4 regions of the Clostridium chromiireducens genome follow, and region 3 is predicted to be linked to each of the others. Evidence: riboswitches for the same ligand, from Rfam matches in the RefSeq annotation. Region 3 holds a riboswitch; each other region holds the start of a gene.
What was found. A riboswitch is a leader RNA that binds a small molecule or an ion and turns the genes downstream of it on or off. The one in region 3 is predicted to bind cyclic di-GMP.
Positions count from the first base shown of each region.

Region 1: it holds a riboswitch for cyclic di-GMP, as region 3 does, so the genes downstream of both, D2A34_RS25160 (helix-turn-helix domain-containing protein) here and D2A34_RS11170 (EAL and HDOD domain-containing protein) in region 3, are expected to answer to the same signal.
Region 2: it holds a riboswitch for cyclic di-GMP, as region 3 does, so the genes downstream of both, D2A34_RS00690 (phenylacetate--CoA ligase family protein) here and D2A34_RS11170 (EAL and HDOD domain-containing protein) in region 3, are expected to answer to the same signal.
Region 4: it holds a riboswitch for cyclic di-GMP, as region 3 does, so the genes downstream of both, D2A34_RS11360 (response regulator) here and D2A34_RS11170 (EAL and HDOD domain-containing protein) in region 3, are expected to answer to the same signal.

Region 1 covers NZ_QXDJ01000010.1:42,249-50,717, reverse strand. Annotated here, with positions in the region: gene ileS (isoleucine--tRNA ligase) at 1-645, opposite strand, end outside; gene D2A34_RS25165 (FtsZ/tubulin family protein) at 1,350-2,402, opposite strand; cyclic di-GMP riboswitch class I at 2,853-2,942, shown strand; gene D2A34_RS25160 (helix-turn-helix domain-containing protein) at 3,218-4,027, shown strand; gene D2A34_RS25155 (sensor histidine kinase) at 4,092-5,435, opposite strand; gene D2A34_RS25150 (response regulator transcription factor) at 5,439-6,122, opposite strand; gene D2A34_RS25145 ((2Fe-2S)-binding protein) at 6,466-6,687, shown strand; gene D2A34_RS25140 (2-phosphosulfolactate phosphatase family protein) at 6,845-7,564, opposite strand; gene mnmL (tRNA modification radical SAM protein MnmL/YtqA) at 7,624-8,469, opposite strand, start outside.
Region 2 covers NZ_QXDJ01000001.1:159,321-167,789, reverse strand. Annotated here, with positions in the region: gene D2A34_RS00705 (aromatic acid exporter family protein) at 1-763, shown strand, start outside; gene D2A34_RS00700 (PAS domain S-box protein) at 1,250-3,502, shown strand; gene D2A34_RS00695 (radical SAM protein) at 3,780-4,646, shown strand; cyclic di-GMP riboswitch class I at 4,727-4,813, shown strand; gene D2A34_RS00690 (phenylacetate--CoA ligase family protein) at 5,077-6,375, shown strand; gene D2A34_RS00685 (ketoacyl-ACP synthase III) at 6,553-7,563, opposite strand; gene D2A34_RS00680 (methyl-accepting chemotaxis protein) at 7,756-8,469, shown strand, end outside.
Region 3 covers NZ_QXDJ01000002.1:1,276,437-1,284,905, forward strand. Annotated here, with positions in the region: gene D2A34_RS11140 (TetR/AcrR family transcriptional regulator) at 1-84, shown strand, start outside; gene D2A34_RS11145 (GGDEF domain-containing protein) at 174-1,268, shown strand; gene D2A34_RS11150 (sensor domain-containing protein) at 1,330-3,039, shown strand; gene D2A34_RS11155 (PAS domain S-box protein) at 3,133-5,127, shown strand; gene D2A34_RS11160 (PaaI family thioesterase) at 5,195-5,641, shown strand; gene D2A34_RS26680 (hypothetical protein) at 6,080-6,247, shown strand; gene D2A34_RS11165 (DUF975 family protein) at 6,441-7,082, shown strand; cyclic di-GMP riboswitch class II at 7,175-7,257, shown strand; gene D2A34_RS11170 (EAL and HDOD domain-containing protein) at 7,363-8,469, shown strand, end outside.
Region 4 covers NZ_QXDJ01000003.1:2,954-11,422, forward strand. Annotated here, with positions in the region: gene D2A34_RS11335 (SAM-dependent methyltransferase) at 252-1,451, shown strand; gene D2A34_RS11340 (HD domain-containing protein) at 1,616-2,260, shown strand; gene D2A34_RS11345 (ATP-binding protein) at 2,761-4,203, shown strand; gene D2A34_RS11350 (thiamine pyrophosphate-binding protein) at 4,272-5,903, shown strand; gene D2A34_RS11355 (carboxymuconolactone decarboxylase family protein) at 5,908-6,273, shown strand; cyclic di-GMP riboswitch class I at 6,463-6,551, shown strand; gene D2A34_RS11360 (response regulator) at 6,627-6,983, shown strand; gene D2A34_RS11365 (methyl-accepting chemotaxis protein) at 7,192-8,469, shown strand, end outside.

The DNA.
Region 1 (8,469 bases), on a different contig from region 3:
TTCTCCTTTAACTTTAAACTTTGCAGTTGCAGTTAAATCTTTAACATCTTTATACCCTTGAGCAACTTCATGAGATGATAAAGCCGTTCCACATCTTGGACAGTAAGGCATTACCTTATGACCTTTATATAATAAACCTTTATCCCATAACTTCTTTAATGCCCACCATTCTGATTCTATATAATCATCATGATAAGTTACATATGGATCTTCCATATCAACCCAGAATCCTATTTGATGTGACATCTCTTCCCATAAACTAACATATGAAAATACACTATCTTTACATTCTTTAATGAAATTTTCTACACCGAAATCTTCAATTTGCTCTTTTCCTGAAATTCCAAGCTTCTTTTCTATTTCAAGTTCAACTGGAAGACCATGAGTATCCCATCCTGCTTTTCTTAGAACTCTATGTCCCTTCATAACTTTATATCTTGGAATAATATCTTTCATAACTCTAGTTAAAATATGACCAACGTGAGGTCTTCCATTTGCTGTTGGAGGTCCATCATAGAAAGTAAAATATTCTCCATCCTGATTTGAATCAAAGCTTTTTTTGATAATATCTCTTTCTTTCCAAAGCTTTGCTATGTCTTTTTCCATGTTGACGGTACCTTTTGACGAATCTACCTTATTGTACATTAAAAATTCCCCTTTCATTCTGAGTAAACTATATATTTTCCTCAATAATTTTTCAAAATTTATATATTTTTCTAAACGTAAAAAAACTCCATCCTACAGGACGAAGTTGAATTCGCAAACCACCTAAGGCAAAACATCTAAAAAATAATATTAAATGCTTTATTTCAAGTACATACATACTCTATCCTTTAACGCAGGCTGTTACGTGATAACTTATTGGGCATTAATGCTTTTCAGTCTCCAACTCCTAGGTGATTTTCTCCGAGATTTATTATAGCTTTGCACCATACAGCTACTCTCTAAAAATAATATCTAAGGTACTTTTCCTAATCATAGTCTTTTATTGTAATATTATATATTAATGATTTTTAAATGTCAATTAATAGTATCTTGTAAGATAAAGTTCTATTAATATTAATACACTTATTTATTTACCTATAGTTTACCTAAATGTTATATTGTATTCATTAACATCAAATATAACAGAGAAAAGGTAACCATGATGTTTTTTCAATAATTGTGGACAAATAATAGATTATGATATTGGCACATGCATACCTTGCAATAAGGTTTATAATTGTATATATTGATCCATAAATTTATTATAAAGTACTAATATATACTTTTAATATAAAATAAAAAAGCTATTTCTACGTAGGTGTAGTAATTCCTACTTAGAAATAGCTTTTTATATTATTATATATTTAATCAAAAGAGAATTCTAATTCATCATTATTATACTCACTTAACTCTTCAATTTTAGGGTTATTTTCCTTACCAACATTCTCATCAATATTTATAATGATTCCCCTGTCCCTGCTCCTTGATAATTTTCTTTTAGATTTATCATCTAACGCCATTTTAACTAACTTAATTGACTCAGTAGGTGTGTCACATCCACCTAGAACAACTATATTGAAATCATTGTTATAGGTAATATATGTGCTTTTATAAACTTCAAAGCATTTTGATACTTCATTTGGATCGTATCCGTCTATTTTTAAATTTATCCCTAAATAATCACAATCATATGTGTCAGGTTGAGCAAATACACTGTTTTTTATAGCCAGATCTATTGCCGTCTTTTCATCCTTTAAACCATCATAAAGCTTTAAAACAATACCAGATCCTTCAGCAGTATTTATTCTAAACGAATCCTTTTTATCAATATTTCCATCAATATGAATTCCCATTAGATTGTATGCTAAATCTAAGCTTTCAATCACTTCATTGTTTATTTCTTTATAAGTATTTCTTTTATTATTATCAACAAACTTAATATCACTAATTGAATCAATTACACCATTAATGTCATTCCAACATTCTATTGTATTCTTAAATGATAGTTGATCTTCTGTCAGGCTTGGAAGAATTGCTACTACATTAATTTTTGTAGTTGGAATAGCAGCTGAAGCTATCTGTATGAACGTCTTGATTGCGCCAGATCCCGTCCCCCCTGCCATGCTTGTAAAAACAACCATAACTTCTGTTTGAGGATACTTTCTTAATAAAGTTCCTATTGCATTTGCATTATCTTTTATCATCTCTTTTGATTTATTTCTATCTCTGCCAGATCCATCTGTCCCTGGATATAAATAAACGTTTTTATCTATATTTGCATTTTTTAATGGTTTAATATCAAATAAACTACTATTAAAAAATAATCCATTATAATTCTTATTTCTACCTAACAGACCATCAACAATGTTACCAGCACCTTGTCCTAATGCAACTAATAATATTTTGCTCTTTTCCATAATAATCCCCCTATTTAATCAATATATATCGGATTTTTTACTATTCTAAAAGATTTTTTGATTTTTTGATTTTTATATGCCTGTATTTATTGTATAATAGTTATTAGAAATATTTTATTACATTACAATTTTATACTATATTTATTAATATTTAAAGGATATTTAATATAAATAAGTAATTTAAGGTTAAAATAAGTAATATAATCGAATAAGGTAAAAACACTTTATAATCTGTCGATAATATTAATGAATGTACAATTTTAATATTACTTATTACATATTACTAACTTTATATTATAAAGTTAACTTTACATACTAAAATATATTTATTTTCGAAAGTTATTTCTTGAGTTTCATGGAAATTAGAAAATATTTATAGATAAGATGTTTTAATTATTCTATAATTAAAACATAAACAAGCTCTTTTAAAATATAATTTTTTATAACTATAAATGATACTAGCACACTTATTGAAAAGTAGGGTCGCAAAGCCATGAGTCTAAGGAAAATTTAATTTTCTATGATTGTCAGGTTGCCAAAATATAATTATAATAAGATGTTTTTTTACTTTTGTTATATTTAGGTGACTATTATTATATAGTCACCTTTATTTTTTGAAAACTTATTGAACGCAACTAATCTTATAGTTAATTGCCTACAATATTCTCAAATACTCTATTTCAAAAAACTATTTGTATTTAAAAATAATTTATATAAATTTTCTCTTATACTTTTACTTTCCAATATACATCAGAATAACTTAACTGCGATAATTAATACTTTACTTTAACCTAAAAGAGGGGGTTTAAAATATTATGGATTATGAAGATAAATATATGCATATTCCTGATAAGTTAACTGTAAAAAACATAAAAAGGGGGGATATATTACATTATTCAATTAATCAAGTAGCCAGTTTATTAGGGGAAGAAGATAGTAGTATACGGTATTATACTAATGTTTTTGATAACATTCTAAAAATTGAAATTTTAAATAAAGAGTTTAGATATACCAATAGTGATATAGATAAACTTGAGTTTTTAATTAACTTGAAAAATAAAGGAATGACTGTTAAGGAGATTCAAAAATACTGTGAATCACTACCATTGAACCTGGAAGAATTAGTTGAAGTTAAAGAAAGTAATTCCTTATCTGTTAAAGAAATAATATCAACGATAATTGATCTTGAAAATAAAGAGATTAGTAGTTTAAAGGAAACTTTATCAAACAAGATTAAAGAAGATAATGAATTACGCATTAAAAAAATTGTTGACCTCGCATCGGAACAAAATGATCAATTAAAACTATTTAAGGAAGATATGTTAAAAGAAATAAAAGAATACATTGACTATAAATTTGAGAAAGCTTATGAAGAAAAAAATAACCTATATAATGAGCTATCTCTAAAAATAGATAATTTAATTTCAGAGAAACTTTCCTTAGAAGATATTCTAAAATTACAATTTGATAAGTTTAATGAAGCTTCTAATTCTAGGGATATAAATTTAATTGATGAAATTAGAAGATTCAAAAATGTTATAGAGCGCGCTTATTATGTCCAACAGGAAATGGATACTACTAAAGAGAAATTAAGTTTTATGGGTAGGCTGTTTGGGCTTAGATAATTTATTAATAAAATAAGAACAAGTTAAAATCATTATTCTAACTTGTTCTTATTTTGTTATATTCTTACTTTATTATCTTTGGGATTATTAAAATAAACTCTGATCCACTACCATACTCTGAGTTAACTTTCAGTTTTATCCCAAAATTTTTCGAAATTGATTTCAATAAACTTAATCCAATTCCAGTACCACCAATATTTTCTCCTCTAACAGCTTCACTTCTATAAAATCTATCAAATATACGAGATTGTTCTTCTTCCTTAATTCCTATTCCATTATCTTTTACCGATATCTTAACATATTTGTTCATATCCTCTACACTTAATATTATCTCACCATTTTCATTAGTATATTTAAATGCATTTTCAATTAAAATTACTATTGATCTTTTTACCTTATCATAATCCCATTGAACAGATATATTTTCTTCTAATCCATTTACTTTAAAGGTCTTTTCCTTAATCTCCGCTAAATCCAAATAAAATTCACTTAAATCATCAATAAAATCATTTAGTTTAAAACTCGTGATATTAACAGCTAAATCTAAATCTTCTTTTGACAATAGTAATAAATCACTGTTTAGTTTTTCTAGTCCTCTTACCTCCGTCATCATCTTAGAAATATGTTCAAAGTGATTATCTATAGTATCTCCCCATGAATGAGCTAATAGTTCCAGTTTTCCTTTAATTACAGCCAATGGAGTTCTCATTTCATGAGATGCATCTTGAACGAAATAAACCTGTTTCTCATAAGCTTCCCTAATTGGCTTTATTACTTTAGAAGCTAGATATGCTGAAAGTAATGTTGCTAGTATAATAAGTATAATTAAACTTGCTATAATAGAATTTCTTAATCTGCTTAATGAACGTTCTTCAGCATCAATATTAGCAAGAACTTGTATTTTATATTCGCCATTATTAACTACTATACCCCTGAAACTATACCCACCACTTGTAATTGTAACTATCTCATCCTCTGCACTTAATGGAATCACTGGTAAATTCTCTTCACTAAAGTATAAATTTTTACTCATGGCTTCAAAAGTATTATTTTTATATATAATAACAATTAAATTGGGAGGGATATGTGCTGGTTTTCCATCTAATCTTCCACTAAAACCTTCAGGTTTATTTTGTTGTTGCAATGATTTATCCTTAAATTTATCGCCTAATCCATTTTCTCTTGTAATAACATCATTTTTGTTTAGACCCTGTTCATAACTAAAATCCGATTCCTGTTGAAGAAAGAATTTTTTTTGTTCTATAAGTTGGTGATCTATATTATCTAAAACCGTTGATGAGTATAATATTTGAGTTATTATTGCAAATACAATTAAGCATGTAAATACTACAATTGTACTTGTAGCTATAATTTTTTTCTTTGTTGATAAAAATATATCCTTTTTCATGTTTTAATCCTCTATACTTTCGTCTAGTAAATATCCCATCCCTCTCTTAGTTATAAGATACTTACCATACCCGAATGCGGATAGTTGTTTTCTTAACCTACTTATATAGACCTCGATAATTTCAGTTGCTGCATCACTATTGTATCCACACACATTATCAAATATTTGTTCCTTAAATAATAATACACCTTTATTTATTACCATATACTCAATAAGTCTGTATAATTTCTCATTTAATTCTAGCTCTTTGTTATTTATAAACACTTTTTTTACCTTCATATCTATTTCCATGTTCTTAAATTCAAGGATATTAGGCTTTTTAACTTTTCCCATGCTTTTTAAAATTGAATTAATACGAGCTTTTAATTCTTCCATAAAGAACGGCTTAGTTAGATAATCATTAGCCCCCAAATTAAAAGCCTTAAGTTTATCTCCAAGCTCTTCCTTAGCTGTTAATATGATCACTCCAGTATTTAAACAATTTTTAGAGATGTGCTTTAAAACACCCATTCCACTTACTTCTGGTAACATAAGATCTAAAATTACAATATCATAATCATATGCTCCCAGATATTCAATTGCATCTGAGCCATTATAAACAGCCTGAATTTCTACCTCTCCTTTAAAATATTCCTCTATATTTTTACTTATTTCTATGTTATCTTCAACGAGCAACACATTTACCATTATCATCACCTCTAGTTTAATAATCATATATCAGTTAGTAGATGAACTAACTTCTCCATTATCCTCTAATTTTATTTCAATTATATAATAATTTTCTTAATAATAGCTTAATCTCCTCATGTTTTGCAGTTTTCAAAATTCTAAATAGCAAAATCTATAGCCTTCAATTTTAAATAAGCATATTAAAAGCTTCTATTACATATAATTAAATAATTAGTATATTAAAATAAAATCAATAATATTACTTTCTTAAATAATTTTCTTTAAACTTTTTATCTAAACTGTATAATTGAGTTAAAGAATATTTTCTTTAACTTTAATAATGTATTTTAGGAGAATTAATATGGATAATAATTTGAATGAAGCTATTTTAGATAAATTAACAAAAACTTGCACTTGTAAGGCAATTCCTAGATCTAAAATTAAAGAAGCAATTAGAAATGGTGCTTCAACAGTAAAAGAAGTTCAGGCCGCTACTGGAGCAGGCAGCGGTGCTTGTAAAGGGAGAAATTGCTCTCCTCGAATATATGAACTGTTAAAAAAACATAAAGACGATAACTATTAAATTAATTTGATTATTTATAAAAATCAAGTTCTAAAATTAAGTAAAGAAGAACACATACTTTTTATTTATGACTTGTATGTGTTCTTCTCATATTAAAGGTTATTTATACATACTCTCAATAACTACATCTATTTAATAATTTATTTTATTAGCTATCTTATTTTGTATAAGTAATTCTCTCCCCATCATATTCTGGCACTATCTCTATAATACTTTTTCTAACGCAATATTCGATATCAGAATCTAACTTTAAAGACTTCATCACAGTATAGTGTGTTGCTTTTCTCACATAACTTAAAATATCGGAATTTTCCTTATATATTATATTTGCTGTTTTTGATATATCTGTAAGTTCCATACTCTTATTATATTTTAACATTTCATTAATTATATATCCGCTGCAAATAAAATCATCCATTGAAAAATTCCCATTCGTCCCTGCATTGATGATTACTACATCCTCATTAATGTTAATCAGCTTCTTTGCTACAGATTCTGCATTTATCATAGCTGCTATAAATACCTTTTTTGCTGAAACTGATTTTGCAAGAGTCCTAGTTCCATTTGTTGTGGTAAATAAAACTGTTTTATTTCTTATTAATTCTTTAGTATATTCTAGTGGAGAGTTAGATAGATCAAAACCTTCTATTTTAACTGCTTTTCTTTCTCCCCCTAGCACATAATCTTCTCTATTTAATTTCTTAGCAAATTCTAATGTCTCTTCAATAGTTAAATAAGGAATAACTTCCTTGCATCCATTATTCAGTGCTGTAATAATTACAGAAGTTGCCCTAAATATATCTATTACAACAACTATCTTATTTTTAATTTTACTATCATGTATGTCCTCAGCGGATATTATAACATCTATCTTCATTGTTGAATCCCTCCTTTATTTTTAAATACCTATTAACAGTATTTGATCTCTAAAATTTCTCATTTAAAGTTCTTTCCCTGCCACATATCATTATCTTCTAAAGCTTTATCTATGGAATTTAAAATCTCCCACTTTTTTAGACTCCACATTGGACCAATTAAAAGTTCTCTCGGTGCATCTCCTGTCAGTCTATGCACAACCATCTCTTTTGGCAAAAGAGTTATTCCTTTTGTTATTAGCTCAATATAATCCTCTTGGGACAAAAATTCAAGCTCACCAACATCATATAACTTCACCATAGGTGTTTGCTTCATTAAATGTAAAAGATGAAATTTGATCCCCTTAGCGCCTGAATGAGCAATATAATTTATTGTTTTTATCATATCATCTTTGGTTTCACCTGGTAATCCCAAAATATCATGTACAACTACATCTATATTTCTTTCTTTTAGTTTCTTCATTGCATTCTCAAAAACGTCTAATCTATAACCTCTATTTATTTTCTTTGCAGTTTCATCGTTGCATGTTTGAAGACCAAGTTCTATCCAAAGATAAACCTTACCATTTATATCTTCTAATAAGTCTAATACGTCGTCATCTAGACAATCTGGCCTTGTAGCTATTGCAATTGCTACAACCCCCTCTTGATTCAGTGACTCTTCATATTTTCTTCTTAATTCACTAACAGGTGCGTATGTATTAGTGTAAGCCTGGAAGTAAGCTATGTACTTCCCACCTTTCCACTTCTGTGCCATCATTTTTTTTATATCATCAAATTGATTTGCTATTGATACTTCTCTATCGCCTGCATAATCTCCAGAACCTCTTTCACTACAAAAAAGACAACCACCCTTACTAATCTTTCCGTCTCTATTAGGGCAAGAAAAGCCTCCGTCTAATGATAT
Region 2 (8,469 bases), on a different contig from region 3:
TAATCCAATTGTGTTTGGATTATTTTTGTTAATATTTATTCCAATAGCTCAAATGATAAAAATGAGCGAAGGAATAGCTGTTGGGGCGGTATTATCAACGCATCTTTTAATAAGTAATGATATAAATCTTTTTTGGGTCATTAATGAAGCAAAATTAACTGTTGTAGGCATTGGAGTTGCAATCATGTTTAATTTATATACAGCATCATTAGAAGATGAATTTGAGAAAAATAAACATAGGATTGAAGAATATTATAGGGCAATATTATCGGATATGGCAGTGACTTTAATTACTCAAGCTGTTCCAGTTTATGAACAGGAAATACTAGCAACTGTTGAAAATTTAGTTGAAAAGTCTAAAGCTATGGCGCAATTAATAAATAATAATAATTTATTTAAAAAAAATGGCTATTATATAAATTATATTGAGATGAGAATACTTCAGTTAGATACAATGAAAAGAATGAAGAGACACTTTTCAAGATTTTACATGACTTATGACCAAACAAAAATATTATCAGAGTTTACTAATGACGTTGCAATGAATCTCCATGAAGATAATGATTGCCTTGAGCTAATTGAAAAATTAAATTTTCTCAGAAGAGATTATGCAAGTATGGAACTACCAAAAAATAGAGATGAATTTGAAAATAGGGCATTGCTATTTCAATTTTTGAATGATTTAGAAGATTTTTTGATTATCAAAAAAGAGTTTAAACAGTCTTTTAAAAATATCGTAAGTGATTATAGGGTTCCGCAATGATAATCGAACTTATGTGTGTTCCCACCGAAATCAATGATATTCGTTTGTTTCGGTTTCTAAGGAATTTTGATGGGTAGTTCTAAGATTGGAAGTTGCACCAAAAGTGCTGGCCTCAAAAGAGGAAACTCGACTCACATTCGTTCGCTGAGTAAGTTCGAAGGACCAAATGCAAGATTTGGATTCTCACTTAAGCATTGAACTAGCACTTTTGAACAACTTCCAATCTAAGAACCACAGCCATCAAAATTCCAGATGAAACACTACACAAAAGAATATCATTGATTTCTAGTTAGGGAATATATCACAGTATAAGTTTAATTATCAATGAGGAACCCTTGTATCAGGTATAAAGATATAGTGATATTTATTTTGGGCATTAGAATTAATATATATTAAAACTTTGTATACAGTATGTTTGGAAAATCATTCATAATTTGTGAATAGTGTGTAGAGATAAGACATATATATATACATGTTTAGTATACAATGGGTGAAGGTGTTCTTATGCTCCATGATTTATTTATAAATGTCACTATTTTGATATCCTTTTTACTAATAATAGGACAGATTTTTAAGAATAATAGTTTTGATCACAGACAAGCTTTAAAAGTTCAATTCCTGCTAGGTATAGCGTTTGGGCTATTAGGAATAATTTTAATGATGTTTACAATAAGAATTACGGATAACATTATTATAGACCTAAGAAATATTTCAATTATTTGCGCAGGTATACTTGGCGGACCTATTTCAGCAGTATTTGCTACAATACTCATTGCTTTTTTTAGGCTTATTTATTTTGGTATAAATACTGCATCAATAATAGCACATTTTGTAGCACTTATAATTGGTCTTGGAACAGCGTATATAGCAACTATGAAGCTGTCAAGAAGAAATAAGTTTATATTTATGTTTCTATTTTCAATGCTTATATCTAGTACGGCATTACGGTATTTAATAGAAAATAAAAATGGCTTAGAAGAAACAGTTTTTTTTTATTGGGCGGTATACATTTTAGGAATAGTGTTAGGGTACTATACTACTAAATATATAATTTCTGCAAATTCTAATTATAAGAATATGCTTTATTATAGAATGATGGCTGATAATTTATCTGATACTATATTAACCTATAAAGCCGGAGGGAAAATTATATTCGTCTCTCCTCAGGTAGAACAATTATCTGGATATACTCAGGAAGAATTAGTGGGAACCTCCTTCTATAAATATATATATCATGAAGATATAGAATCACTAAAGAAGGCTTTTTTAAATAACGTGAAAACTAAAGATATTTCAACACAAGTTTTTAGAATCAAATGCAAAGATGATAAGTATGTTTGGGTTGAGTTATCAATGAAAGTGATGAGAAGCAATGATAATTCGATAGAGCAAATTATCTGCGTTATTAGGGATATTTCTGCGAGAAAGGAAATTGAGAATGAGCTGAGGATAAGTAATGCTAGATTTAAGGCAATTTTTGATAATGCAGGTTTAGGAATTGTTGTACGTGATAATAATGAGAAAATTATTGAAGCTAATACCGCATACTTTCATATGCTGGGGTATTCGAAGGATGAAATTAATCACTTATCAGGGATAAATAGATTCAAAGGTGATGAAGAAATTGTAGATATTTTTAATAAACTATATAATGACGAATGTACATTGTGTAAATCAGAAAATTGTTATATTGGTAAAAACAATGAAAGAATATGTGCTGAAGTTACTTCTACCCTGATACCGGGAACAGAACATGACCCTATTTTTATGATTAATATAATTAATGATATAACCGAGAGGAAAAGAATGGAGAAGAAATTAAAAGAGAGTGAAGAGCGATTTAGAGTTGCATTTGATAGTGCGGTGATAGGAATGTGCTTGGCACATATAAATGGAAAATTCTTTAGAGCAAATCAAGCTCTGTGTGATTTATTAGGATATTCTCAAGATGAGTTATTAAATATCAATTTTGAGCAAATTACACATTATGATGACAAGGAGAAAGAAATAGCTTTAGTTGAAAAGTTATTATCAGGTGAAATTCCTCATTTCATTCTTGAAAAACGTTATATTCATAAAAACGGAAAAATAATTTGGGCCATATTAGGAATTTCCATTGTATATGACGCTGGAAATAAGCCACTATATTTGGTGGGACAAATACAAGACATTACTTTAAGGAAATTTGCTGAACATGAACTTTTAAAAGCTAAAGATAAAGCAGAAAAACTTGCAACTGTGGATTTTCTAACAGGAACGTTAAATCGTAGAGCATTTGAAGAGAGATTTAATGTGGAGTTTAGCAGGGCTGAGAGAGAGAAATTAAATATGAGCATTATACTAGCGGATATAGATTTTTTTAAAAAAGTAAATGATACTTATGGACATCAAGTGGGGGATATTGCTTTGCAAAAGTTTGCTCAATGTATTGTGAATATGTGCAGACCATATGATTTTGTAGGGAGGCATGGTGGTGAAGAATTTGTAATTTGTTTACCAGAAGTAACTAGTGAACAAGCAATCATGATTGCTGAACGTATGAGAAAGGCAGTAGAAAATTTGCATATAAATTTTCAGAATAATCAAGAAAAAATTAATATTACTGCAAGTTTTGGAGTATCATCTTATAAAAAAGTAAATGGAGAAAACATTAATAATCTTATATTGAGAGCAGATAGAGCAATGTATAAAGCAAAAAACAAAGGCAGAAATAGGGTTTGTACTGAAGAGGATGATTAAAATAAATGATAAGAAGTTTTATTTTGGGGCCCCTTATAGAATTATTATACTATAAGGGGCTAGCTCTATATGCACATAATTTATTACCCTAATGATTATGTGTAAAATAGTAGGATAGAAAACTTTATTAAATTTAAAACTATAAATTGATATTACAAGAGATATTAATTTATACTATAAACATAGGAAGAAATATAAGTTAATTAAAGTATAAAAATGCGAAGCAGTTTTATAAATATTAGCTTACTAATAATATAAGTGAAGAAAGGAATTAAAGATGTACGATTATCCGTTATACAGGCCTCCTAGTGAAAGCAATAGCCTTATAATACAGGCAACGTTAGGTTGTTCACATAATAAATGTAGTTTTTGTAGTATGTATAAATCGAAGAAATTCTCTATAAAATCCTTGGAAGAAATTAAAAATGATATGAACCACTTTAGAAAGATATATGAACATGTTGAAAAGATATTTCTTGCAGATGGTGATGCTTTGATTATTCCTACTAAGGACCTAAAAGAAATACTAATGTATGCAGGTAAGTTGTTTCCTGAATGTAGTAGGATTACTCTTTATGGTTCACCTAAATCAATACTTCTTAAAACTCATCAGGAGTTAGAAGAGCTTAAGGCTTTAGGGTTATCTATGATATATATGGGAGTTGAAAGTGGAAGTGATGAGGTTTTAAAAGATATAAATAAAGGGGCAAGCAGTGAAGAACTATTAAATGCAGCAGTAATGGTTAAGAATGCAAATATTTTGCTATCAGTAACTGTTATAGCTGGAATTGGAGGAAGAAAAAATAGTAAAATTCATGCAGTTAAAACTGGCGAATTAATAAGTAATATGGCTCCAGATTATTTAGGCGTATTAAGTCTTATGGCTGAGGAAGAAACTGATTTATATAATAAAATAGTGAAAAAAGAATTTCAATTGTTAAGTGATAAAGAAATGTTAATTGAAATTAAGCTTTTAATAGAACACATCAATATTGAGGAAACAATAGTATTTAGATGCAACCATGCATCGAATTACGTTTCGCTAAGAGGAGATTTACCTTGTGACAAAGAGGCTATGATTAATCAGATTGATTATCATATAGAACATAATAAATTAAAATATGAATATGATAGACGACTTTAACTAATATAAATTTATTGGAAAAAAAGTGATATTTTTGTTGAAAAACATGGAAATAAAGTGTAAAATATACCTAATATATACATTGATAATAGCACACTTCTCGAAAGATAAGGTCGCAAAGCTATGGGTCTAAAGAAATTTATTTCAATGACTGCCAGGCTGCCAAAATGTTGTTAAATGCATTGCATACGCATTAGTTTATCTTTTTGGCGCCTATTAATTAATAGGCGCCTTCTATTTTATGGAAATAGTTTGGATATAGATATGTATATATTAACTACACTTTATAAGGAGGAAGTATTTATAATATGTACGACTATCAAGAATACAAGCTATCTAGTTAAATTATAATCTTGTTAAAATCTAAATGAAAATCATAAATTTAAAAATGAATTCGATTTATTGGGAGTAATAAAAGGAGAAGAGTTTTATGAATAATTTAGAAAAAAAACTAACAAGAGAAGAGATTAATGAAGTTAAGATACAAAGGTTAAAAAACATTGTTAAATATGTTTATGATAGTGTTCCGTTTTACAAAAATAAATTTGATATGATGGGCATAACTCCTGAAGATATTAAAACATTAGGGGATATTGAATTACTGCCATTTACAACAAAGGAAGATTTAAGGAGAAATTATCCTTATGGTATGTTTGCAGTTCCTATGAATAAAATTGTAAGAATTCATGCATCATCAGGGACAAGTGGTACGCAAACAATAGTAGGTTATACAAAAAACGATATAGATAATTGGTCAAATTTAATAGCTGATGTCTTGGGTAGATATGGTGTTACTTCAGATGATGTGGTGCAAGTGGCTTATGGATATGGTCTATTTACAGGAGGATTAGGACTTCACTATGGTATCGAGCGTGTAGGTGCATCAGTTATACCTATGTCAGGAGGAAATACTGAAAAGCAAGTACTTACTATGAAAAATTTTGGAGTTACTGTACTTGCTTGTACCCCATCATATGCTCTTCATATATATGATACTATGGTAAAAATGGGAATACACCCTGAAGAATTAAAATTAAGAATGGGGGTTTTTGGAGCAGAACCTTGGTCTAATGAAATAAGAGAAAATATCGAAAGTAAGTTTAAAATCAAGGCATATGATATATATGGATTAAGTGAAGTAATGGGGCCAGGAGTAGCAGGTGAATGTAATATGCAGGATGGTTTGCATATTAATGAAGAAGACTTTTTTCCAGAAATCATAGACCCAATTACTCAAGAAAGTGTTGAGCCTGGAGAAAAGGGAGAATTGGTTTTAACTACTTTGACAAAGGAAGGAATTCCATTGATAAGATATAGAACAAGAGACATATCATCACTTAGCTATGATAAATGTGAATGTGGATGCCTATATGTTAAGATGAACCGTATATATGGAAGAAACGATGATATGATGATTATTAGAGGAGTAAATGTATATCCAATACAGATTGAAAAAATATTACTTGGTTTTGAGGAATTATCACCGAACTATACATTAACTTTAGAGAAAAAAGGTAATCTAGATCAATTAACAATTACAGTCGAAACGAACAGAGATCTAAAGTATTACTATACACATGAATTAAATGAACTACAAAAAAATATTAAAAATAGATTGCATAATTTACTACAAGTTGGGTGTAATATAGAATTTGTTAATCCAGATACACTTGTAAAAAGTGAAGGGAAGGCTAAAAGAATATTCGATAAAAGGGAAATATGTATTTAATTAAGGATTTAATTATAAAAACAAAGATATGATTTAATAAGGATAGATTTTGTGAAAACTTGATAAAGTATTAAAGTTATTTGGAAAAATTATAAAAAGTAGATAATTAATTATTTATCTACTTTTTATAAAATCATCAATGCCAATTAATGACTATATGATAAATAATATAGTTATTTAAAACTTATATAGCAATGAGCACATGGCAACGCCAGCACCAACTGAACAAAATACTGCTTTAGCACCAGGAGTTATTGGTTTATTTTGAAGGGTTTCATGTAACGCAAATATTGGACTAGTGGTACCGGTATATGCATATTTATCACCAATGTATGCAAATTTTTCTTCATAATTATCGATATTTAATATTCTTGCTGTTTCAATTAAGAATTGCTTAGAATATTGTGATAAAAAGAAATATTGAATTTCATCAAGTGAGAAATCATATTCACACATGAATTCATCTATAGCTTTACTCCATTCAGGGGCAAAGAAATTAAGAGGAAATGGGGTCCATTGTTGTTTTTTATCATATTCACTGGTTGTATTTAAACGCGCTTTAGTAAGTCCACAACAAGGAGAGATAATTGTACTGTAGTATTCAGATCTTGTGCAGTATTTAGAATCTAGTATTCCTCTTTGTGTATCTTCCTCAGTGCATTTTAAAATTACTGCAGCGGCACCATCACCAGAGGCTGGATATGTATATTTACAATCTTCCCTAGCAATAGAAGATACTAATATACCGCCTACCACAAGTGCATATTTTATGTTTTTTGATGTTTTCATAAAGCGGCTCATTTGATCGAGAGCAACAACCATACCGACACAGTTGGAGTTTAAATCATATACAGTATGTGCATTTGATGCTTGTAACTCATGATTTATGATAAGTGCATTAGATGGACATAAATATTCAGGTGTGTCAGAAGAAAATACTATAGCATCAAGTTTATCAGCTGATATACCAGCGATCTTTAAAGCGTTTTTTGAGGCTTCTATTGCCATAGTTAAAGCGTTTTCGGTGGTATTATTTACAATATATCGTTCTTTTCTTCCTAGATTATCAAGAAAAGGTGCGATATCTTTACCTAAGTTTTTGAAATGCTCTATATAGTAATCATTATCTACTTTGTTTGAAGGGTGGTATATACCTGTCCCTACAATATTTACGTTTTTGTATTTCATGAACATTAAGTCTCCTTTTAATTTATTTGTGAAGAAAATTCTATATGAATACTGTTTGTAGAAAAGCAATACTTTTTGTGGAATGTATTTGAAAAAAAGATATATTATGTATATTATATCATATTGTGTAAAGGAATCAATATGATATAAGTTATAACATTTAAATTTATTCAACATATTTGGAGGGATAATATGGAAAAGAAAGAAAGTTTTATAATAGAATTTAATAAAAAATCACTAAAATTAGTATTAATAATTTATTTATTAAGTTGCTCATTATCATTAATATTTTTTAGCGCACTAAAGTTTTTAGGTTACAATGATGACATAAGTATAAGCTCTTTAGCTATGATAGGAGTATTTGTTGTCATTTATGCTGTGTTATTTAGAATATGTTATAGGTCTACAATAACGAAAGATGGTTTTAACATAAAAGCTTTTAACATAACAAAAGGTGTAATTTTATTTATCACTTATTTTCACTACATATTTTTAAACTTTACAATGCATTTAAACTCTTTATGGCTTGTGATTTTCTTTTTTGTTATGCTTGGAGCATTATTTTTTGATGTGAAAATGATTATTGTATCAATAGTGTTGAGCATATTGTGCCAAATAATAGTTTTTGTTCATGATCCTTCGATTTTTCAAGATAGACAGCTGTTTATGGCAGAATCACTCATGAGGATTATTACTATTTTATTAACGTTAACGGCAATTCTTTTAATTGTATATTTTTCATCGAGATTATTAAAATCTATTGAGGAGAAGGAAATAGAAATAGGAGAAGAAAATCAAAAGCTCATAAGTTTATTTGAAAATATGTCTAAATTTTCTTCTAGTATTTTAGAGTCAAGTGAGAATTTGAGCGCCGCAATCGAAGAACAGACAAGCTCTCTTTTAGAA
Region 3 (8,469 bases):
CTTTATGAAATGATAACTTCAAATATAAAGGTAAATGATGAGGCTATTGCTAGGTTATGGGATATATATTTTGAGCTGATGTAATGTTAAAAGAAGAATGTCACTATAAATTTTATAAAAAGTTTCTATGGTATGGGTTTAAATATATTTCGTTTAAAAAAGGGAGGGTATATATGGAGATAATTAATCAAGTAAAAGAAAGGCTATCTATTTTTAAAAATTTGTATGATGTTATAAGAATTGTTGATCCTTTAAAAAAACAAACAACCATCTTAAAAGATAATGAAATACAACAATTAAAAGGAACATGTTATGCCCTATGGAGAAAGGATACCTTTTGCGAAAATTGTATATCAATGAGAGCATATTTAAATAACGATACATTCGTAAAACTTGAATACGACCAAGAGAAAATTGTTTTAATAACTGCAACACCAGTGGAAATAGAAGGAAAAATATATATTATGGAAATATTAAAGGATATCACTAAAAACGGAAGTGCACTGCATAAATTAACTGAAAACTCTTACTGTGTAGAAGAGATGATTAGCTCTATAAACGAAAAGGTAGTTAAAGATGAATTAACAGGATTATATAATCGAAGGTATATAAATGAGAGGCTGCCTGCAGACGTTAAAAATAGCAAAGTTAGTAACATACCATTATCTGTTATCATGGCTGATATAGATTTCTTTAAAAATATAAATGATAAATATGGACATGTTATTGGAGATAAGATATTAACTGATTTCTCCAATTTAATACTTAACTCAATAAGAAACAACTCAGACTGGGTAGGTCGTTTTGGAGGAGAAGAATTCATAATTGTGTTAAATGGGACCGAGTCAAAGAATGCCTATTTAGTTGCGGAAAAGATAAGGAAATTAATTGAAGATAAAGTATTTACTTATGAAGATATTGAAATTAATATAACAGCAAGCTTTGGGGTATATAGTGTTAAAGATAACAATATAAGTATCTCAGATGTGTTATTAAATGTGGATAGAAATTTATATAAAGCCAAAGCTAGTGGTAGAAATAGAACAATCATAGATGAAGGAACATGTGAAGAGAGACTTGAGGGGATAAAACAAAAATCTATCAAGCTAGTTGAACTGAATAGACATATAAATGAGATAAGAGAACTTTTAAATGAAGCATGTTGCATGACTGCGACTGAAGAAACTATAAACGATAGATTACTTATTAGTCAATATTTAGATGAACTAATAGTTCAATACATGAAAGATTTAAATAATTTAAATTAGAGTTCATTGGTAAAGAAGAAAATAAAAGTAAACCTACATAAGGAGCGCAAAGAATTTTAGTATGAAAATAAAAAATAATGATTTAGATTATACAGAAATACTTGAAAAGTATAAGAAGGTAGTAGATGAAGTAAGTATTGCAGTTTGGGAGTGGAATATTAAGGAAGATAAGTTTTTTGCCTCAAATGAATGGGAAAAAATCACCGAATGTCATTTTAATAATTTGTTTGATTTTATCGGAAAAATAGTAATACATGAGGATAGAGAAAGAGCTATAAATGATTTGAACTTTTTTATTGAAGGAAAAATATCTTTTTATAGAAGCCAATTTAGAATTATAACTGAAAAGAATCAAGAGAAATGGATATTCTTCAAAGGAAATATGGTAAAAGACGAGAACGGAGAAGTAATAAGCCTATTTGGAGTGGCAAGTGATATTACTGAAGTAAAGAAGACTCAAAAGATATCTAGTGAAAGTGTATATTATGATTCTCTTACTAAACTTCCGAATAGAGTTTTATTTCTAATGGATATTAAAGATATTTTAGATAAGACCATCAAGCTTAATAAAGAAGGAGCAATAATTTTTATAGATTTAGATAATTTTAAAGCTATAAACGATACTTTAGGCCATGATTATGGGGATTTGATGCTAAAAGTTTTTTCACAACTATTAAGTATATGTGTTAAGGACTATGGTAGGGTGTATAGAGTTGGTGGAGATGAATTTATAGTTCTTATAGAAAAAATAAATTCCATAGAAAACTTAAAAAAGTTTTGTGATACATTATTAAACTATTGCAAAAAACCATTTGAACTTAATGAAAAACAGATATATGTGACAGCAAGTATAGGAATATCGCTTTTCCCACAAGATAGTGCTGATATGAATGATTTGATGAGATTTGCAGACTTAGCAATGTTTAAATCTAAAGAATATGGGAAAAATACATATACATTTTTTGAGGAAGCTTTAAGTAAAGCCTATTCACGAAGGATACTGATTGAAGTTGAATTAAAAGAATCAATTAAAAATGAAGAGCTATTCATTGTATATCAGCCACAAGTTGATGCTTTAGAAAATAGGATAGTCGCATTTGAAGCTTTGCTAAGATGGAACAGCAAAAAACTGGGATTTGTATCCCCTGCGGAATTCATACCTATAGCAGAGGAAAGCGGGATAATAGTAGATATAGGTGAATGGGTATTAGATAAAGTCTGTAAAAAGATTCGTGAATTTAAGGATAAAAAATATGAATTTAACAATATAGCAGTCAATGTTTCTCCTATTCAGATTAAAGAGACGAATTTTAAGGATAAGATAATAAAAGTTTGTAAAGAAAATGAGATACCTTTAAATTTGCTTGAAATAGAAATAACAGAAAGCACTTTGATTAAATTAAATAATCAAAAAATTGCTGACTTACATGAGCTTATCAATAAAGATATAAATATCTCTATTGATGATTTCGGGACAGGTTATTCCTCTTTAAGTTATCTAACAGTTTTACCTATAAATACTCTTAAAATAGACAAATCTTTTATAGATAACATTGAAAGCGAAAAAAATAGAGCTGTAATAGAATGTATTTTAAATCTATCTAAAAGCTTAAAATATAAGGTCATAGCTGAGGGAGTTGAATTAAGGGAACAACTTCAAGTGCTAATGAATTTGGGATGTAATGTAATTCAAGGGTACTATTTTAGTAAACCAGTTTGTGAAGATGAACTTGAAGAAATGATGAAAATCAATAAAAGCATATCAAATTAATTGTACACTTGAGGATAAACGTGTCCTTATAACAATACAATGTTAAGTTCCGATCTGCTACATTGATGCATTTAAAGCTTGGGGGTAAAAGGGATGAATGGTGAAATAAAAAAAAATTATGATGATTTACAAATATATCAAACTGCATTACTTAATGCAAATGATATTATAATTCTTTTTTCAAGTGAGGGAAAGATTTTAAAGGTTAATTTGAAAGCTATAAATTCTTATGGATATGAAGAAGATGAATTGCTTTCCATGAATATATTTGAACTAAGAAATAAAGAAAAACTTGATATAGCAAATACACAGTTTGAAAAAGCTAAATTAGGTGAAATTGAGTTTGAGACTATTCACTATAGAAAAGATGGTTCAAACTTTCCGGTTGAAGTTAAATCAATAGGTGTAGAGATTAATAAGGGCATATTTGTTTTAAGTATAATAAGAGATATAACCAACAGAGTAAAAAATGAAGAAGAGATTAGAAAATTAGCTTCCTTAGTTGAAAATACAGATGATGCAATCATAGGAAAAGATTTAGAAGGTGTTATAACAAGTTGGAATCTAGGTGCAGAAAAAATATATGGGTATAAAAGAGAGGAAGTATTAGGTAAACATATATCAGTAATAATTCCTGAAGATAAAATTAATGATTTTTGTGAAATAATGAAAAAAATTAAAAATGGAGAAAAAATTAAAGGATTTGAATCTAAGAGAAAAAAGAAAAATGGTGAATTAATAGATGTTTCCATTACAGTTTCACCCATCTATAATTTAGCTGGAAAATTAATTGGAGCTTCTAATATTACAAGAGATGTAACAGAAAATAAAAAAGTAGAAGAAGAACTGAGAGAGAAATATGAGGAGATATCATCTTTATATGAGGAACTTATTGCAATTGAAGAGGAGCTAAGGTCTAACTATCAGGTGTTAGAGGAAGCGAAGGGAGAGGCAGATAAGGCAAACCAAGCTAAAAGTGAATTTTTGGCTAATATCAGCCATGAAATTAGAACTCCTATGAATGGAATAATTGGAGTAATTGATTTACTTAAGGTAACTAAGCTCAATAAAAATCAGAAAGAATATTTAGAGATGCTTAGTTATTCATCTAGAGTACTATTAGGAATTTTAAATACCATATTAGATATTTCAAAAATAGAAGCTGGTAAATTTGAACTTGCTGTAAAACCATTCGATATAAAAAGGACTTTAAATAGAATTACTAAAGAATTATCTTTAGCTTGTAATAACAAAAATTTAGAAGCTTCTTATTACATAGACCCATATATAAATTATAATTTGATAGGAGATGAGATTAGATTAAATCAAGTTTTAATAAATCTTGTTAATAATGCTATTAAATTTACTAAAAGTGGGCAAATTGTTTTTAAGGTCAAAAAAATAGAGAGCACTAATAACAAGTTAATTTTGGAATTTTCAGTACAAGATACCGGTATTGGGATAAAAGAAGAGTTTAAAAATGATATCTTTAAAAGATTTGTTCAGCAGGATATGACTTCTACCAAAAAGTATGATGGTACAGGATTAGGACTTGCCATTTCAAGAGATATTGCAAAGTTAATGAAGGGTGATATATGGTTTGATAGTGTTGAAAATAAGGGAAGTACTTTCTATTTTACAGCTGAATTCTTAATGGATTATACAAAAAATTATAAAGAGACAAGTTGTGATTTACAAGATAATAAAATAATTATTAACAAGACTAAAAAAATATTAATTGTTGAAGATAATGAGATAAATATGAAGATAGTTTGTGCAATGGTAGAAAAATTAGGATATGAATTTGAAGGTGCATATGATGGTAGAGAAGCTTTAGAGAAATTAAAAGATAATTCATTTGATTTAATCCTTATGGATATACAAATGCCAGAATTAAATGGATATGATGCAACTAAAATAATTAGGGCAAATGAGATAAAAACAATGGTGCATATTTATATTATTGCTATGACAGCTTATTCTATGAATGGAGATAAGGAAAGATGTATCGAAATAGGAATGGACGATTATATATCTAAACCATTTGATATTGATACGCTAAAAAATACAATATTAAAATATATATAATATTAGCAATCGATGAAAATAAGAAATTACTCATGCGAAATGCTAGAGAGTTACAGGAGGTGTTATAATGACTAAACATCATCTTTTATGGTTAGAAAACTATTTGAAAGAAACATATCAGACATCAATACTAGAGAATTTTCTTAATCTTCAAATTGATGAAATTTCGGAGGGAAAGGTTAAATATAAAACAAAAATTATTGATAAATATTGTAATATATATGGTTATGTACATGGGGGCACATTGGCTTCAATTGCAGACGTGGTAATGGGAGTTTCATGTGTAACTTTAGGAAAACGTATAGTAACTACAGATTTGAGTATAAGTTATATAAAAAATGTACGTGAAGGAAATATAATTACAGCTGTTGGAGAAGTGATTAGTGATGGAAATAATATAATGAGAGCTGTATGCAAAATTTTTGATGAGAGCCAGGAGCTGCTTGTTCAAGCACAAGCTTCTTATTTTGTTATTGGAAGCTTTGATAATATTGATTATCCAAAGTCAAAATAATTACTCATACTGAGTTGCAGGTTTTACACTTATTACTTCATATTTAGATTAATTTAAATATTTTTGATTTCATTCAATGGTTATAATTGCTTTTATAGTTTGGAATTGTGGTATGAAAAACTATAAAAGCACATTCAAAAGATGTATTAATAAGTTTTAAAACACATAATACTTCAGAGGATTTGGAGAACCAAGTGAAATGGACGAAAATTTTTGTGGCTCTGAATGAAGAAAACGTTTATAGTTGACAAATAAATGACATAAATTAATGTTAATATATTTATTATAGGAGTAATCGTTATCAGTTATTTGCCCCAAAAGATTAATCTTTTGAATGTTATAATGATATTGTTTACAAATTTAAGAAAAAATTAATTAATTCATCAGAAAAATCATAAGAAATTAATAATATTATATAGGTAAAGGGGGGATGACTTAATGGGAAATATAATGAAAATAAACATGTATGCAGAAGTGAAAAGAAAAAAAGACGCAAAGATTGAGCTTAAAACTATCGAAAAAGTTATCTTAGAATATAACATCTGGATAAAGAAAGATAACAGAGAGGATAAAATGGAGAATTATGAAAGATTCATACAAGCGTAGTTACTTTTAAAGGTAGATTAAGTAGAGATACTTTATTTACCTTATTTTTTTGACTTGAATAATTATTCTTAGTGAGATATAAATTAATATAAAATTTACGATATAATACCAAAAATTGAAGTTTTATAGAAAATATGGTATTATATTAAATACAATTACTTAAATGGGAATATGAAATTGAGGAGGGAATTTAATGATTAATAGAGCAGAATTGAAAAGACATGCTAGGAATCAGCTAAAAGGAAGATGGGGAATAGCTATTGGTGCAATTATAGCTGTGTTTTTAATACAAATGTTATTTAATTTTATTACAAGGATTTTTGAGGATAATAATAATGCATTAGCTATCGTTTTAGCTATAATATCAATGATAGTTAGTACTGTAATGAGTATTGGGATGTGTAGATTTTCATTAAATTATGCTTATGAGGATAGAGATCCAGAATTCGCAGATATATTTTCAGGATTTAGAGTTATATTAAAAGCAATAGGATTATTTTTTTTGTTAGGAATAATAATATTGATCGGGACTATTTTATTAATAATACCGGGTATTATATTTAGTTATATGTTTTCACAATCTTATTATATATTAGCTGATGATAATAGTAAGTCTGTTATTCAATGTCTAAAAGAAAGTGCTGGAATGATGAAAGGATATAAATTCAAATATTTTGTGCTTTTACTTAGTTTTTTAGGGTGGATAATATTAGGGATTATTACATTAGGTATAGGTTTATTATGGGTGGTTCCATACATGAATGTAACAACGGCATCTTTTTATTTAACTGTTAAGAATAACTACTACCAATCTAATAGTTGGTTAAATGAATAAAATTGTATTATTTATTGAGTAAAAGATTACAAGTAATAATAATTATTGATTATAATTATTATTAATGATAAAATTACATTAATATGTATTATATTACAATTGGAAGCTGTGAAGAATTCGTTTATTTGGGCATATTAAGAATTTGGAGCTAGTTGTGCAACCGGCCAATTAAAACTGATTAACAAAATGATTAGTTTTAGTTGGCTTTTTATATTTGTAAAAGAACGTTTATAAAAAAATGTATGAATGATAAAAAATTACTAGAATAGGAGGAGTATACATGGATATTTTTGTGGCAAGGCAACCTATATTTAATTGTAGTAATGAAGTGGTTGCATATGAGCTTTTATTTAGAAATGGGCAGAATAATTTTTATGATAATACCAATGGGGATGAGGCAACACGAAATGTTATAGCGAATTCATTTTATGCTTTCGATTTTAAGAGTGTAACTGACAATAGGAAGGCATTTATAAATTTTACTGAAGAATTAATAAAAGAAGAAATAGCAACCATACTTCCAAGTGATTATGTTGTGATTGAAATTTTAGAAAATATAGAGCCGACTGATGAGGTTATAAACGCATGCAAAAAGCTTAAGAATAAAGGATTTACACTAGCCTTAGATGATTTCGTATTTGATAAAAAATATATGAAACTAATAGAAATGGCTGATATTATAAAAATAGATTTTAAAATTACAAAGGGATATGAAAGAAAGAAGATATTGGAATTAAAAAAGGTAAATAATAAGATAAAGTTTTTGGCTGAAAAAGTTGAAAATAAAGAAGAGTATGATGAAGCTTTAGGGTTAGGATACTCGTACTTTCAAGGATATTATTTTAGTAAGCCGATAGTGTTATCAACAAAAGATATTCCGACTAACAAAGATACAGCATTGAAGATTTTAAAGTTAATAAATAAAGAAGACTTTGAGTTTAATCATTTAGAAGATTTAATAATGAAAGACGTAGGGATATCTTATAAACTTATTAAATTGATTAATTCATCAGCTTTTTTTATGAAAAATAAAGTGACTTCTATAAAATATGCTATATCATTATTAGGAAGAAAAGAAATTGTAAAATGGTTATATGTAGTTTTATTAAATGATTTAAAGGAAAACAATACTAACGAATTATTAAAAGTTTCCCTTCAAAGAGCAAAAATGTGTGAAGCTATAAGCAATATGAGTGGGTATAATGAAAGAAGTTATTCGGCATATATGGTTGGTTTATTCTCAGTTATGGATGCAATTTTAGGCTGTCCAATTGAAGTCATTCTAAAGGAATTATTTCTATCTGATGAGATCAAAGAAGGTCTAATTGAAGAGGCAAACTCGTTAAATAAAATACTAAAGCTAGCTATTTATTATGAGAGGGGTCAA
Region 4 (8,469 bases), on a different contig from region 3:
AAAACAGAGCCATAGAGAAACTAGAATCTCTATGGTTTTGTTTTTTTATATGAATCATTTAAAAAGTGATATGATTCATTAATTCATATTATAAGGTCTAAAATTAATATTAAATCATATCATATAAGTAATTTAAAATTAAGAAAGCATTTATGAAAGGTGGTATTAGCGGAGGTGTTTTAGAGTGATAAGTTGCAATTTGAATAGAGAATTTATACCTAATTTATTATAGTTTTGTAGGAGGAAAGGGTATGGATATCGATAAGATATTTTATAAAACATTATTCAAAAATTTATTTACAGATCCATTTGAAATAAAATTTTGGGATGGAAGTTTAGAAAAATATACGCCACTAGAAACTAAAAGAGATTCACAAGAGGAAACAGCTTTTAAAATTATTTTTAATGAACCAATCTCTAAGAGTGATATTATTAAAAATCCGTCATTAGCATTTGGGGAAGGCTATATGACTAAGAAAATAGATATAGAGGGCAGTATTCGAAAGGTCATAGAATCTATATATAACAATAAGGAAAGTTTCTTAAGCAATAGCAATAAGTATGTAAAATTACTTGGAAAGGCTTCAAATAATATTAAACATAGTAAAGAAAATATCGAATTTCACTATGATATAGGGAATGATTTTTACAAGTTATGGTTAGATGATTCTATGACATATTCTTGCGCGTATTTTAAGGAACAAACTGATTCTTTAGCACTAGCGCAAAGAAATAAAGTGGGGCATATTCTAAAAAAATTAGACTTGAAGGAGGGAGAAACTTTACTAGATATAGGTTGTGGATGGGGAGAATTAATTATTTCTGCAGCTAAGGAATATAAAGTTAAGTCTACTGGAATAACTTTAAGTACTGAGCAATTTGCAAAAATTAAGGAAAGAATAGAAAATGAAAAATTAAATGGCTTAGTAGATGTTGAGCTAAGTGATTATAGACATTTGAAAAATAGGAGATTTGATAAAATAGTCAGTGTAGGTATGTTAGAACATGTAGGAAAAAGTCATATTGCTGAATACTTTGCAGCTATAAATAATTTACTAAATGATAATGGATTATCTTTACTTCACTCTATAACATCTGTAGATGAAGGCGGTAATAATACTTGGATAGATAAATATATATTCCCTGGGGGATATATCCCATCTATTTCAGAGTTAATTAGCTCTATTTCGGATAAAGATTTTAGTGTTATTGATGTTGAAAATCTTAGATTGCACTATAGGAGAACTTTAGAATATTGGGCAAGTAATTTTGAAAATGCATTACCTGAAATAAGAAAAACCAAGGATGAGACATTTATAAGAATGTGGAGATTATATTTAAATGCCTGTGCAGCATCCTTTAATTGTGGTAATGTTCATATACATCAGATTCTATTTAGTAAAAATCCAAATAATAAATTGCGTTGGACCAGAGATTATATGTATAAATAATAGATATTAATAACTATGAGTCGTTCTTTATAATGTATCCATATAAATTAGGATCATGATAAGGATGACTCTTTTCTTTAGTTTTCTAAGTGGGCAGATAATATATAAATAATTTGTGGTATAATTGGGGTATATTAATATTTTTATATATTGGAGATATAATAATGAAGGAAGATTTACTAGAAAAAACATTACAATATATTAGAGAGCAATTTAAAGATGATTCTAGTGGCCATGATTACTATCATAGCTTAAGAGTATATAAATTAGCCACTTCAATTTGCAAAGAAGAAAGCGCTGATTTAGAAATAGTCCAGTTAGCTTCTTTATTACATGATGTTGATGATTATAAATTATTCGGTGGAAATGCAGGAGCTTATTCAAATGCAGAAAACTTTTTAAAGAATAACGAAATATCAAAAGCAAAAATAAATGCAGTATGTGAAATAATTGCATCAATATCTTTTAAGGGTACAGGGGTGCAAATACCAGAAAGTATAGAAGGAAAAATAGTACAAGATGCAGATAGGCTTGATGCAATTGGGGCTATAGGAATTGCAAGGACATTTGCATTTGGAGGCAGTAAAAATAGAATTATGCATGTACCAAATGAAAAACCTCGTGAGAATATAAGTTTTAAAGAATATTCTACATCTAATGGAACAACCTTAAATCATTTTTATGAGAAATTGCTAAAGTTAAAAGATTTAATGAACACTGAAAAAGCCAAAAAATTAGCTGAATCAAGGCACCGGTATATGGAAAAATTTTTAGAAGAATTTTATAATGAATGGGATGGATTAGTATAATAAGATAAAGCAGAGTAGTATTTAAATATAATCTAATCAGTTAAGCTTAAAGTATTAGGAGTATAAAGTCAAGTAGTATTAAAATTAGGAAGTCTTATTTTTATCTTATTAATTCAGGATAAATTTTATATTTATATGCAATAACATCAAATATGTAATTATATAGAGTCGGAGACATAGTAATGAAAGTTTTTAGAATAATATGCTTTAAAAAAGGTAGTAAAATTATGAAAATAAGTTTACTACCTTTTTTGAATTTAGAAAAAACTATTTCGATAAGAATAAATTAGTGATATAATCAAAGAAAAAAATGTGTAAAAAAGAACATAATTGTCTATTATTAACTTAAGAATGATTATTATTAAAAATAATGTATGAATATTAAATGTAATGTTAAAAAGTCTTAGTTGGTAGATTATATTGTATAAAGATAAAATAATTGAATAATAAATTCATGAAATCAGTCTAGTAGTTTACTTTATTTTCTTAAGGGAGGATATATGTTTCAAGAGATGTGTGAGGAAGAAGCAAGTTATATTATAGAATCAAAAAAAAGATGTATTGAATTAGGATTAAATCCTGACAGACCTGAAATACCTCAAAATACTATGTCTGAATTAGATTTAGGCAGAAAAAAAGATTTATATGATGAAATTTTAGAAGTTGTAAATTTTTTTAGTAGTAAATTGATAAAATCATTAGAGGGGACTCCAATAATAATAACCATTACGGATCAAAATGGATATTTACTTGATATCATTGGTGATGAAATTATGGTTAAAACAATATCTCAATTAGGGATCAAGCCAGGCATTCAATTTCGTGAAGAGGAAATGGGAACTAATGTTGTTAGTTTAACGCTAAAGCAGAATCATCCCATACAATTAGTAGGAAGTAACCATTATCATAAATGTTTTCACAATAGCGCATGCTATGGAGTACCATTTCGTTATTCAAATGATGGTAATTTGCTTGGAAGTATATGTATTATGACTGCTGTTATACTTCATAATCCATTTTTTTTGATGACATTAACCACTGTAGTTGATGCTATAGAACGCGAGTTATTACTTAGAAAACAAAACCGTAAGATAAATAGGCAAAAAGAACTATTATATGAATCAGAAAAAAGGCAAAGAGAGCTTTTAGAAAAAGATCTTGTCATGAAGGATGAATTTATAACTCTTATTACTCATGAATTTAAGACACCAATAAATGTGATTTATTCAGCCATTCAATTAATTGAACATATGTATATTAATGATATTCCACAGTCAGTTAAAAATCTAATAGGAAATATAAAAAGAAATACGTTTAGACAGTTGAGGCTCGTAAATAATTTATTAGATATTACTAAGTTAAAATCAGATCAATTCAAACTTAATTTAAAAAACGTAGATCTTGTAGCTATAACAAAATTAATTACAGAATCTATAAAAATATATGCTGATCAAAAGAAAATTAATCTGTATTTTAAGACTAATATAGATAGCATAAATACTGCACTGGATGATGAAAAATATGAGCGTGTAATATTGAATCTTTTATCAAATGCCATAAAGTTTACACCAGAGGGTGGTTCCATAACTGTTCAGGTCAAAGGGAATAATACGGATAAAACAATAGCAATAGCTGTATGTGATACAGGGGTAGGAATTCCAAAAGAAAAACATAAGAAGATTTTTCACAGATTTGGACAAGTTGAAAATAATCTTTCAAGGCAGGCGGAAGGCAGTGGTATTGGGTTAGCTCTTGTGAAGATGTTGGTTATTATACTGGAGGGTAAAATAGAGGTAGATAGTGAAGTTGGCTTGGGTAGCAAGTTTATTATAACATTACCTATTAAAGAAGAAATAGTAGAAGAAGAAAAATATTTATTCCCGGATTCTGATAATAGATTGATAAATGCTATTAATGTAGAATTTTCTGATATTTATTTTTAAGGTTATTATAAAAAATATATATTAACGAGAGATTTTTTAAAGAGTAATTTATTGAGGGTGATAAATTTATGAAGAGTATAGCATCGATTTTAGTATCAAATTTTAGAAAATGGGGTATTGGTCACGTTTTTGGAGTACCTGGCAGGCCACTTGCATCTTTAATTATGGAATTGGATAAACAGGATATAAATTTCATTTTAAATAAACATGAAAGTGGAGCTGGTTATGCTGCTGCAGGCTATTCATTAATAAACAGGAGAATAGGCATAGCTATCGGAACTTCAGGGCCTGGTGGTACAAACTTACTAACTTCTGCTGGACAAGCAAAGGCTTATCATGTGCCAGTGTTATTTATCACTGGACAACAACCTATGCATAGTGCAGGAAAAGCTTTAGGTCAGGATTCCACAATTTTTGGTACTGATTTAGTTAAGATGTTTGAGCCAGTTACTAAATTTAGTGCAAGAATTGAAAGGGCAGATCAGTTTCAAAGATACTTACAGCATGCATTAGAAAAGTCCTATTTTGGGGTTAAGGGGCCGGTTCATCTGTCTATACCAATAGACATACTTGATGAAGAAATTGAAGAATTTGAACTTGATTTGCCTAACAATATCAGTCAATTAATATCTCCAAGATTAGATGAATTCATAGACAAACTTGATATTGCTAAGAAAAGCGTAATTTTAGCGGGGAAAGGTATTCATTCAAGCCTTGCATATGAGGAAGTTAAAAGCTTAGCTGAAATGTGGAGTATACCAGTTATGACTACGCCAGGTGGAAAAGGAACATTTATCGAAAATCATCCATTATCACTTGGTGCGCTAGGGCTAGGTGGAACAGAAAAGTCAAGTGAATACATTAATCAAAATATAGATTTATTGATTGTAATAGGTAGTAAATTATCTGATATGTCTTTAGTCGGTATATCGAAGGAAAACTATCCTAAAGAAGTTATTCAATTTGATTATGACTATACATTTATAGAAAAATCACTGTTAGCACCTACACTACCTATCATTGGTGATATTAAAGCTAACTTACAAGCAGTATTAAGTAAAGTCGAAGATAGAATATCAAATAAATATAATTTACTAGTAGAGAATTATGAATTTAAAGATAATGTTAATGATAATAGAAAGTATCTTTCAGCTGCTAATGCAATGGAAATAATAAGAAAAGAGTTACCGGATGATTCAACTATATTTGGCGATGATGGAAGTCATTCATTTTATGCAATAAGATATTTTAGAATCAGAAAACCAGCCACTTTCTTTTTTGATGATGTATTTGGAGCAATGGGACATGCTATTGGCTATTCAATTGGTGCACAGTTATCAAACCATAATTCAAGAATCATTTGTTTAACGGGTGATGGATGCACTTTTATGCATGGTACTGAAATATCAACAGCAGCAAATTATAATATCCCTGTCACTTTTATAGTGATAAATAATGGAAGATTAGATATGCCAGAAAAAGCTATGCTAAAACTTTTTGGGAAGGAAGTTGGAACTACATATAATGTACCATTGGATGTTAAAAAATTTGGTGAATCTCTAGGTGTAAAATCATATAAATGTCACAATGAATCAACACTAATAGAAGCTTTAGAAATTTCAAATTTACATAATGAAACAATAATAATAGAGGTTGTGGTTGATCCAGGTGAAATACCACCAACTATGAAAAGGGGATAATAAAATGAAAAAGGATTATGAAAATGGAATTAATATTTTAAAGAAGATGACAGATGCAAACGGAGAAGAAATGGTGAAATCAGTAGGTGAAATATTTCCGGATTTTTTGGATAAAATGATTTCTTTTGGTTTTGGGCAAATATATGCAAGACCAAATTTAGATCTAAAAACAAGAGAAGTAGTAACAATAACATCTCTTATAACGCAAGGAGCCTTTGAGCAATTGGAGTTTCATATAAAAGCAGCTATAAAGGCAGGATTAAAAAAAGAAGAAATTTTAGAAATTATTTTACATTGTGCGGCATATGCAGGATTTCCTAAGGCCTGCAGCGCAATAGGTATAGCAGGTGAAATATTTAAAACTATTTAAGTGTATATTATTAATTTATATATGCAATACATTGTGAATTTAAATGTAATTATAGTCATAATGTACCGAAAAATTTATTGATTAGACTGGTAAAATGTGCTATTATGTTAATGTTAGTTACAATTGTTGGCTTAATTGTTAAGTTTCAATAATTGGTTTATAATAAAAGTTAATATTTAATGAGTAAAGAAGTGTAAATAGCAAATCCATTGAAAGGTGGAGACGCAAAGCCATGAGTCTAAAGCAACGTTAATTGCCATGATAGTCAGGTTGCCAAAAATTATGATAGTTTATTCATGGCAGGCAATATCTTTATTGCCTGCTTTTTTTATAATTAAGGAGGATTTATAATAATGAAAAGAGTTCTTATAGTTGATGATGCGGCATTTATGAGAAATGTTTTAAAGACGATACTCGAAAATGGTGGATTCGAAGTGGTTGGTGAAGCACAAAACGGAGCTATCGGAGTAAAAAAATATGAGGAGTTAAATCCTGATCTTGTTACAATGGACATTACAATGCCTGAAATGGATGGAATAAGTGCTTTAAAAGAAATTAAAAAAATTGACTCTAATGCAAAAGTGGTTATGATATCATCAATGGGACAAGAAGCAATGATTCGTGAATCTGTAACAGCTGGAGCTAAGTCGTTCGTAGTAAAACCTTTTAATGAAAATATAGTTATAAAAACGTTAACTAATTTGTTTTAAAGTTGACAAGAAAAAAATAACAATATATAATGGCAATATAGTTTAGTGTGAATAAATAAATTTAATATAAATAAATTTAGACGAAGGAGTCTTATTTCATTATAGTATGAAGTAAGACTTTTTTGCAATTTAATTCATCAAACAATAATTTTACAAAGCTGAAAGTATTATAAATAGTTAAAATACTTTAGATGAAGGGGAATCTAAAATGCGTTTAAAAAAAATTAAATTTCAAAGTATAAGAGTTAAACTGATTATAAGTTTACTAGGAATATGTATAATTCCATTAATTATTCTAGGTTATGGAGCTAATAGGCAAGCTAAAGCAATTCTCAATGAAAAATTGAAAACGACAAGTCAGCAAACACTTTTAGAAGTAAATGATGGAATTAATAATTACTTCAATGGATTTGGAAGTATGGTTACAATGTTGTCGAGTAACTATAATTTTATTAATGCTGATAAAGAAGAACCATACACATTTACGGCGGCTATGTTAAAGAATATAAAAGAAAGCGATAAAGATATTTTCAGTGTGTATTTTGCAACCGCAGATGGAAAATTTGAAATATATCCCAACGAAAAAATGCCATATGGTTATAATCCTAAAGAGAAAGATTGGTATAAGCAAGCTTTAGAAGGTAATCATAAAGTTATAATAACTCTACCATTTCAAGATGCGCAAACAGGTAAAAGTGTTGTGGCTATAGCAAAAGCAGTTGAAAGAGATGGAAATGTAATAGGTGTTTGCGCAATGAGCGTTTCCTTGGATACTATTCTAGAAAAAATAGGAACAAAGAAGATAGGAAATACAGGATACATATTTATTTCTGATATTGAAGGAAAAAAGATGATAATTAACCCTAATAAAGATTTAATTGGGACTGATTATGCCTCTAAGCAATCATTTTGGAATGCTGCAAAAACTCAAGATACAGGCTTTGTGGCTTATGAAGAGAATAATACAAAGATGTTTGGAGTTTACGAAACCAATAAGGCTACAGGTTGGAAATTAGTAGCTACATTAGATGAAAAAGAAATAATAAATGATACAAATTCAATACTTATTACGACAGAGATTATAGTTTTAGTAATAATTATAATTTCAATAGCACTATCCATATTCTTAAGTAAAGGAATAGCAGAAAATATTAAAAAGTTGAGGGAAGTATTTGAAAAAGCTTCAAAGGGAGATTTAACAGTGTCGATTGTGGCATCTACTAAAGATGAATTTATGGATTTAGCAAACTCCTTTAATGAGATGATAAAAAATATATCAAATCTTATAGAAAATGTTACAAATTCATCAAAAATTGTATTAGAAACTTCATCAAATCTAGCTGGCATGTCAGAGGAAGTAACAGCTTCCATAGGAGAAGTATCAAGAGCAATAGAAGATATATCACACGGAGCAACAAATCAAGCACAAAATGCTCAAAATGGTGCTTTAGAGATGAACGACCTATCAGATAGATTAGATAAAATT